DNA from 2 places in the Pimelobacter sp. 30-1 genome. Region 2 is predicted to be linked to the other one. Evidence: riboswitches for the same ligand, from Rfam matches in the RefSeq annotation. Region 2 holds a riboswitch; the other holds the start of a gene.
What was found. Region 2 has a riboswitch for glycine ahead of gcvT (glycine cleavage system aminomethyltransferase GcvT). Riboswitches for the same ligand answer to the same signal wherever they lie in the genome.

Region 1: linked by a shared signal. The riboswitch ahead of gcvP (aminomethyl-transferring glycine dehydrogenase) and the one ahead of gcvT (glycine cleavage system aminomethyltransferase GcvT) in region 2 are both predicted to bind glycine.

Annotation. Positions count from the first base shown of each region.
Region 1 covers NZ_NHTS01000007.1:360,588-364,790, reverse strand. The annotation lists gene CCO04_RS20555 (FHA domain-containing protein) at 1-372, shown strand, start outside; gene CCO04_RS20550 (MerR family transcriptional regulator) at 375-1,106, shown strand; gene CCO04_RS20545 (bifunctional nuclease family protein) at 1,150-1,623, shown strand; gene CCO04_RS20540 (MerR family transcriptional regulator) at 1,784-2,389, shown strand; glycine riboswitch at 2,406-2,503, shown strand; gene gcvP (aminomethyl-transferring glycine dehydrogenase) at 2,580-4,203, shown strand, end outside.
Region 2 covers NZ_NHTS01000002.1:669-4,871, reverse strand. The annotation lists gene CCO04_RS04480 (SDR family NAD(P)-dependent oxidoreductase) at 1-1,087, opposite strand, end outside; gene CCO04_RS04475 (hypothetical protein) at 1,108-1,452, opposite strand; glycine riboswitch at 1,690-1,786, shown strand; gene gcvT (glycine cleavage system aminomethyltransferase GcvT) at 1,943-3,088, shown strand; gene gcvH (glycine cleavage system protein GcvH) at 3,118-3,489, shown strand; gene glyA (serine hydroxymethyltransferase) at 3,501-4,203, shown strand, end outside.

The DNA of each region.
Region 1 (4,203 bases), on a different contig from region 2:
GACAAGGTCGAGACCTCCGACCGCGCGCTGAGCGCGGTCGACGCGGCCGCCGTCGACGCCCTGCCGACCGGGCACGCGCTCCTGGTCGTGCAGAAGGGTCCGGGTGCGGGCAGCCGCTTCCTGCTCGACGCCGACGAGGTCACCGCCGGCCGGCACCCCGAGAGCGGCATCTTCCTCGACGACGTCACCGTCTCCCGGCGCCACGCGGTCTTCCGCCGCGAGGGCGAGGGCTTCACGGTCGAGGACGCGGGCAGCCTCAACGGCACCTACGTCAACCGCGACCGGATCGAGAAGACCACCCTCAAGGACAGCGACGAGGTGCAGGTCGGCAAGTACCGCCTGGTCTTCTTCGCCGGGCACGAGAGCGTCTGAGCATGCCCGCTGCGGTCGCTCGGGGCGAGCGCGAACCGCTGCTCAACATCGGGCAGGTCCTCGATCGGCTGCGTGCCGACTTCGAGGACATCAGCATCCCCAAGATCCGGTTCCTCGAGTCCGAGGGCCTGGTCAAGCCGGAGCGCACGCCCGCCGGCTACCGGAAGTTCTCCGAGGCCGACATCGCCCGGCTGCGCTACATCCTGCGGATGCAGCGCGACCACTACCTGCCGCTCAAGGTGATCGGCGAGCACCTCGACGCCCTCGACCGCGGGCTCGAGCCGCCCGCCCCCGAGCCCGTCGTCCCGACGGTGCCCAAGGTCGCCCTGGGCTCCGACGGCCTGCCCGCCCCCGAGTCGTTCCGTCGTACCGACCGGTTGCGGCTCTCGCGCAAGGAGCTGATCAAGGTGGCCGAGATCGACGAGGACCTCCTCGGGCAGCTCGAGGCCTACGCCCTGATCGCCCCGTCCGCGACGGGGCACTACGACACCGACGCCCTGGTCATCGCCGAGACCGCCCGCGAGCTCGCCGACTTCGGCATCGAGCCGCGCCACCTGCGCGCCTTCCGCACCGCCGCGGACCGCGAGATCGGCCTCATCCAGCAGGTCGTCGCTCCGCGCCGTGGTCGCGACGCCGGCGCCGCCGCGCGCGCCGAGGAGGCGGTCAGCGAGATCGCCGCGCTCTCGGTCCGCCTGCACGCCACGCTGGTCAAGGCCGGTCTGCGCCAGCTCTGAGCCGGTCGTCCCCGGCGTTCGGCCCGAGCAGTAGGCTGGACGCATGCGCGAGGTCGACGTCATGGGTGTGCGGGTGGAGATGCCGTCCAACCAGCCGATCGTGCTGCTGCGCGAGGTGGCCGGCGATCGCTACCTGCCGATCTGGATCGGCGCCGTCGAGGCGACCGCGATCGCCTTCGCCCAGCAGGGCGTCACGCCGCCGCGGCCGCTGACCCACGACCTGATGAAGGACATCCTCTCCGCCACCGGCAACGAGCTCAGCGAGGTCCGGATCACCGACGTGCGTGACGGCGTCTTCTTCGCCACGCTCGTCTTCGCCTCCGGCGCCGAGGTCAGTGCCCGGCCCTCCGACTCGATCGCCCTGGCGCTGCGCACCGGGACGACGATCTACTGCGACGACGCGGTCCTGGCCGAGGCCGGGCTCTCCGCGCCGGCCGAGGAGGAGGACGAGGTCGAGGCCTTCCGGGAGTTCCTCGACCACGTCTCGCCCGAGGACTTCGAGTCCGGTCAAGGGTGAGCCCGACCTGCTGCGGACCGGGTGCAGGTCCTCAACCTCAGCCTTAACTTGAGGGTTTTCGCGACACGCCCAGCGACGTCTTTGACCGGCCTGATGCCGCGGCCGTACCTTGAAGAGTCGAAACGACAGCAGTGCAACGCCGCGCCCAGTGGAGGACCCCGTGAACGAGCAGCAGCCCGAGAAGGTCGGTCAGGACACGGCTGCGGCGACCGCTGTCGCGGAGGAGCAGGGTCTGCTCTTCACCGATGACGTCTCCCCGCTTCCCAGCGACCAGGGCTACCGCGGCCCGACCGCGTGCAACGCCGCGGGGATCACCTACCGCCAGCTCGACTACTGGGCCCGTACCGGCCTGATCGAGCCCAGCGTGCGCGGGGCCAAGGGCTCCGGCTCGCAGCGCCTCTACAGCTTCCGCGACATCCTGATCCTCAAGATCATCAAGCGGCTCCTCGACGCGGGCATCTCGCTCCAGCAGATCCGCACCGCCGTGGGCCACCTGCGCGAGCGCGGCACCGACGACCTCACCCAGGTCACCCTGATGAGCGACGGCGCCTCGGTCTACGAGTGCACCAGCAACGACGAGGTCATCGACCTGCTCCAGGGCGGTCAGGGTGTCTTCGGCATCGCCATCGGTGGCGTGTGGCGCGAGATCGAGGGCACGCTGGCGCAGCTGCCGAGTGAGTCCGCCGCCGAGGCCGGTACGCCGGACGAGGCCGGCCACGCCGGTGACGAGCTCGCCGCGCGGCGCGCTGCCCGCAACGTGGGGTAACCTGTCTTTCGCTGATCGATGCTGCACGGGAGAGTCCAGTCTCCACCGTGAGGCTGGCGCCGAAGGGGCAATCCCTCCCCGGAACCTCTCAGGCGCCAGGACCGTGCAGAGCAGGCAACTCTGAAGGTGCACCGCTGCGCTGACAGAGGGGGAGGCTGTCCTGTTGTTCCTCGAGGAAGCCACCCCGCACATGAGCGCACCCTTCGTCCACCGTCACATCGGCCCCGACGACGCCCAGGTCGAGGCGATGCTCGACCGCCTCGGCTACGCCTCGCTCGAGGCCCTGATGGAAGCCGCCGTCCCGAAGTCGATCCGCTCCACCGACCCGCTCGGCCTGCCCGACGCGGTCGACGAGGAGACCGCCGCGGCCGAGCTCCGCGCCCTGGCCGGGGCCAACGTGCCCGGTGAGGCGATGATCGGCCTGGGCTACCACGCGACCGTGACGCCGGCGGTGATCCGCCGCAACGTGCTCGAGGACCCGAGCTGGTACACCGCCTACACGCCGTACCAGCCGGAGATCTCGCAGGGCCGGCTCGAGGCCCTCATCAACTTCCAGACCATGGTCGCGGACCTGGCCGGCCTGCACACCGCGGGCTCCTCGCTCCTCGACGAGGGCACCGCCGCCGCCGAGGCGGTCGCGCTGGCCTTCCGTGCCAACCGCAAGGCGAGCGGCCCGTTCGTGGTCGACGCCGACGCGCTGCCCCAGACCATCGACGTCGTGCGCACCCGCGCCGAGGGCATCGGCATCGAGATCCTCGTGGCCGACCTCAGCGAGGGCCTGCCCGAGGGCGAGGTCTCCGGCGTGCTCGTGCAGTACCCCGGCGCCTCCGGCCGGATCGGCGACATCAAGCCGGTCATCGACGCGGTCCACGAGCGCGGCGGCCTGGCCGTCGTCGCTGCCGACCTGCTCGCGCTCACCCTGCTCGAGGCGCCCGGCGCGCTCGGCGCCGACGTCGTGGTCGGCTCGGCCCAGCGCTTCGGCGTCCCGCTGTTCTACGGCGGCCCGCACGCCGGCTTCATGGCCGTGCGCGAGGGCCTCGAGCGCCAGCTCCCCGGTCGCCTCGTGGGCGTCTCGGTCGACGCCGAGGGCCGCCCGGCCTACCGGCTCGCGCTCCAGACCCGCGAGCAGCACATCCGCCGCGACAAGGCGACGTCCAACATCTGCACCGCGCAGGTGCTGCTCGCCGTCACTGCCGGCATGTACGCCGTCTACCACGGTCCCGCCGGCCTCAAGGACATCGCGGCCGGCATCCACGCCCTGACCCGCCGCGCCGCCGCGTCCCTCGGCGCGGCCGGCATCGAGGTCGTCAACGAGAGCTTCTTCGACACCCTCACCGTCCGGGTCCCCGGGCGCGCGGACGAGGTCGTCGCCGCGGCCCGTGCCGCCGGGCTGCACCTGCGCCCGGTCGACGCCGACACCGTCGCCATCGCGTTCGGCGAGACCGCCGGCGAGGGCGTGCTGAGCGCGGTGCTGGCCGCGTTCGGTGTCACCGAGGTCTCCGCCGCGGGCGAGGCCGGCCTGCCCGAGGACCTCGAGCGCACCACCGACTACCTGACCCACCCGGTCTTCAACACCCACCACAACGAGACCTCGATGCTGCGCTACGTCACGCGGCTCGCGAACCGTGACTACGCGCTCGACCGCGGCATGATCCCGCTCGGCTCGTGCACGATGAAGCTCAACGCCACCACCGAGATGGAGCCCATCTCGCTGGCCGGCTTCGCGAACCTGCACCCGTTCGTGCCGGGCGCCGACGCCGACGGCTACCGCCGGCTGATCGAGCAGCTCGAGGGCTGGCTGGCCGAGGTCACCG
Region 2 (4,203 bases):
CCAGCGGGTCGACCTCGTCGAGCACCTGGGTCCAGGAGTTGTTGTCCTGGATGTCGGGGATCAGCCCGCCCGCGTCGATCGCCGTCCCGGCCAGGTGCTGCTCCAGCGAGGCGTTGCCCGCCTTGAGCGCCAGCGCGGTCAGCGACGCCGCGTTGTGCGCCGCCACCGCCGCCTCCGCCGACTCACCGTCGTGGTGGGCCACCGCGGTCGTCGACAGCGCGCCCGCGATCGCCGCGGGGTGGGCCTCGGAGATCCGGTCGAAGGTGACCATCTCGGGCAGTGCCTTGACGCCCAGCGACTCGGCGGTCGGGAGTGCCGCGTTCTCGCCGTCGATGAGGTGGGAGTAGGCGCCGGGGAGGCGTCGTACGGTCTGGCAGGCGTTGTTGACGATGATGTCGAGCGGCCCGTCGGCCGCGACGTCGTCGGTCAGCGAGATCACCTGGGTGGGATCGCGCAGGTCGATCCCCACCACCTTGAGCCGGTGCAGCCAGTCGGCGGAGTCCTCCATCGCGGCGAAGCGCCGTACGGCGTCCTTGGGGAAGCGCGTCGTGATCGTCGTGTGCGCCCCGTCGCGCAGCAGCCGCAGCGCGATGTACATCCCGATCTTGGCCCGCCCGCCCGTCAGCAGCGCCCGCTTGCCCGTCAGGTCCGTGCGCTGGTCGCGCTTGGCATGGCTCATCGCCGCGCACCGCGGGCACAACCAGTGGTAGAACGCGTCGACGAGCGTGAAGTCCTCCTTGCAGATGTAGCACCCGCGCGCCGTGATCAGCTCCCCCGCGAACGCCCCCTGCGCCGTCGACACCAACGGGATCCCCGCCGTCTCGTCATCGATCCGCATCGCCGACCCGGTCGCCGTCTTCTCGATGATCTCCTGGTCGTGCTTCTGCCGCTCCATCCGGATCTCGGCCCGCCGCGCCCGCTTGATCATCTTGTACATGTACGACGCCGCCCGCTTCACGGTGCGGATGTCATCGTGGTCCGGCGGCAGCTGCGGCAGCTGCCCCAGGACCTTGAGGGCGATCGCGAGCTCGTCGGGGTCGATCCCGCTCAGCTGCTCGGAGGGGTCGACGAAGTACGGGCTGGGCACTGCCGAATCGTACGTGCGGTTCAGCCCAGGCCATGGATCAGGCCCGCGACCAGCGGATGCACCGGCACCTCACCCGCCACCTGCGCCCGCAGCCCGGCCTCGCTCGCCGCGACCACCGTGGTCTCCTCGAACTCGGGCTCGACGCCGTGGACGACGGCGCCGTCCGTCGTACGGGTGGCTAGGTAGGCGTACGCCCCCTCCACCGACATCAGCACCACCCGGTGCCCCCGCCAGAACTCCCGGATCGCGGCCTCCTCGGCGGCGCTCCCGGCGGCCTCGAGGCTCATCTGCTCGAAGGCATCCGGCCCGAAGGCGGCATCGGCAGGCTCCTCATCAGCCCCCACGAACCAGACCACAGGATCCACGGGGCCGACGATAGGCGCCGAGGTGGCGGCCGGCTAAGCGCGGCCGCCACCGCAACCAAGCTCACCAGCCAGCCAACCCAGCAACCTCGGCGCAGCAACCCCGCGACCTCGACCCAGAAACCAAGCAACCTCGGCGCCGGAACCCCGCGCCCTCGGCGGCCGCCAGCCCCACCCCGCGTTGACCCGGCCCCCGCAGCCTCCTAGGCTCAGCGACGCACAACTGAACATCGCGCTGTTCGAACCCCAGCGGGAGAGTCTCCGTCCCACGAGGACGGGGCGCCGAAGGAGCAAATCTCCCCAAGAATCTCTCAGGCACCCTGACCGCTGGGACGAGGCGAACTCTGGAAAGTCGGACCGGATCCACCGGTCCGCACCCACGGTGCAAGCCGTCCGACCGGACGGTGAAGCTCTCAGGTAGCGATGACAGAGCGGGGAGGCAACCCAGCCACGAGCGCGGCGCGAGCCGGCTCTCCACGAGGAAGCCTCCCAAATGACCACGACCCCCGCAGGGACCCCGCAGGACGCTCCGCCGAGCACGCCGCGGCTCACCCCGCTGCACGAGGTGCACCGCGCGCTCGGTGCGTCGTTCACCGACTTCGCGGGCTGGCAGATGCCGGTCCGGTACGGCTCGGAGACCGCCGAGCACCGCGCCGTCCGTACGACGGCCGGACTCTTCGACCTGACCCACATGGGCGAGATCGAGCTGAGCGGGCCCGGGGCCGGCGCCGCGCTCGACCGGGCGCTGGTGGGCCGGCCGTCGGCGATCGGTGTCGGCCGGGCGCGCTACTCCATGATCTGTGCCGAGGACGGCGGGATCATCGACGACCTGGTCGTCTACCGGCTCGCCGACGAGCACTTCCTGGTCGTCGCCAACGCGAGCAATGTCGCCGTGGTGGCGCCCGAGCTCGCCGCCCGCGCCCAGGGGTACGACGTCGAGGTCCGCGACACCTCGGCCGACTGGGCGCTGCTGGCGGTCCAGGGTCCTGCGTCGGCGGAGATCCTGGCCGGGCTGACCGAGCTGCACGTCCCCGACCTCAAGTACTACGCGATCGACGCCGGCACGGTCGCCGGGATCGACGTGCTGCTGGCCCGAACCGGCTACACCGGCGAGGACGGCTTCGAGGTCTACTGCAAGCCGGACGACGCCGCGGCGATCTGGGCGGCGCTCAGCGAGGCCGGCCAGGCGCACGGCCTGGTCCCGGCGGGCCTGGCGTGCCGCGACACGCTGCGGCTCGAGGCGGGCATGCCGCTCTACGGTCACGAGCTCGACCGGGAGACGACGCCCTTCGAGGCGAACCTCGGGCGGGTCGTCGTCCTCGACAAGCCCGAGGGCTTCGTCGGCGACGCCGCGCTGGCACGGCGCAAGGAGGAGGGTCCGCAGCGCGTGCTCGTCGGCCTGGTCTCGTCCGGCCGGCGCTCGCCGCGGGCCGGCTACCCGGTGCACGACCCGGCGACCGGTGCCGAGGTCGGCATCGTCACGAGCGGCTCGCCCTCCCCCACGCTGGAGAAGCCGATCGCGATGGCCTACGTGCCGCCGGCGCTGGCCGAGCCGGGTACCCGCCTGGCCGTGTCCCTGCGCGGCACCCTCGAGGACGCCGAGGTCGTCGCGCTCCCGTTCTACACCCGCACCCGCTGAGCCCAGCCCACGACTTCCAGGAGATCACCATGACCAACCCCACGAACCTCCAGTACACCGCCGAGCACGAGTGGGTCGCCCTCGACGGCGACCTCGCCAAGGTCGGCGTGACCGCCTACGCCGCCGACGCACTCGGCGACGTCGTGTACGTCGACCTCCCCCAGGTCGGCGCCTCCGTCACCGCCGGCGAGTCCTGCGGCGAGCTCGAGTCCACCAAGTCCGTCAGCGACCTCTACGCCCCGGTCACCGGCGAGGTCGTCGAGGTCAACGACGCCGTCGACGCCGACCCGAGCCTGGTCAACAGCGACCCGTTCGGCGCCGGCTGGCTGTTCGTCGTCAAGGTCACCGCGCCCGGCGAGCTGATCGACGCCGCGGCCTACGAAGCCCTCCTGGACGCCTGATGGGCCCGGCCGTGCTCGACCAGTCCCTCGCCGCCTTCGACCCCGACGTCCACGCGGCGATCACCGCCGAGCTCGCCCGCCAGCAGGGCACGCTCGAGCTCATCGCGTCCGAGAACTTCGCCCCCGTCGCGGTGATGGAGGCGCAGGGCTCGGTCCTGACCAACAAGTACGCCGAGGGCTACCCCGGCCGCCGCTACTACGGCGGCTGCGAGCACGTCGACGTCATCGAGCAGCTCGCGATCGACCGGGTCAAGGACCTCTTCGGAGCCGAGGCCGCTAACGTGCAGCCGCACTCCGGCGCCCAGGCCAACGCGGCCGCGATGTTCGCGCTGCTCGATCCCGGCGACACGATCCTCGGGCTCGACCTGGCGCACGGTGGGCACCTGACCCACGGCATGCGGCTCAACTTCTCCGGCAAGCTCTACGACGTCGTCGCCTACCACGTCGACCCGGCCGACTTCCGGGTCGACATGGCCGAGGTCGAGCGGCTCGCCGTGCTCCACGAGCCCAAGCTGATCGTGGCCGGCTGGTCGGCGTACCCGCGCCAGCTCGACTTCGCCGAGTTCCGCCGGATCGCCGACCTCGTGGGCGCCTACCTGATGGTCGACATGGCCCACTTCGCGGGACTCGTCGCGACCGGCCTGCACCCGAGCCCGGTCCCCTACGCCGACATCGTCACCACGACGACGCACAAGACCCTCGGCGGACCGCGTG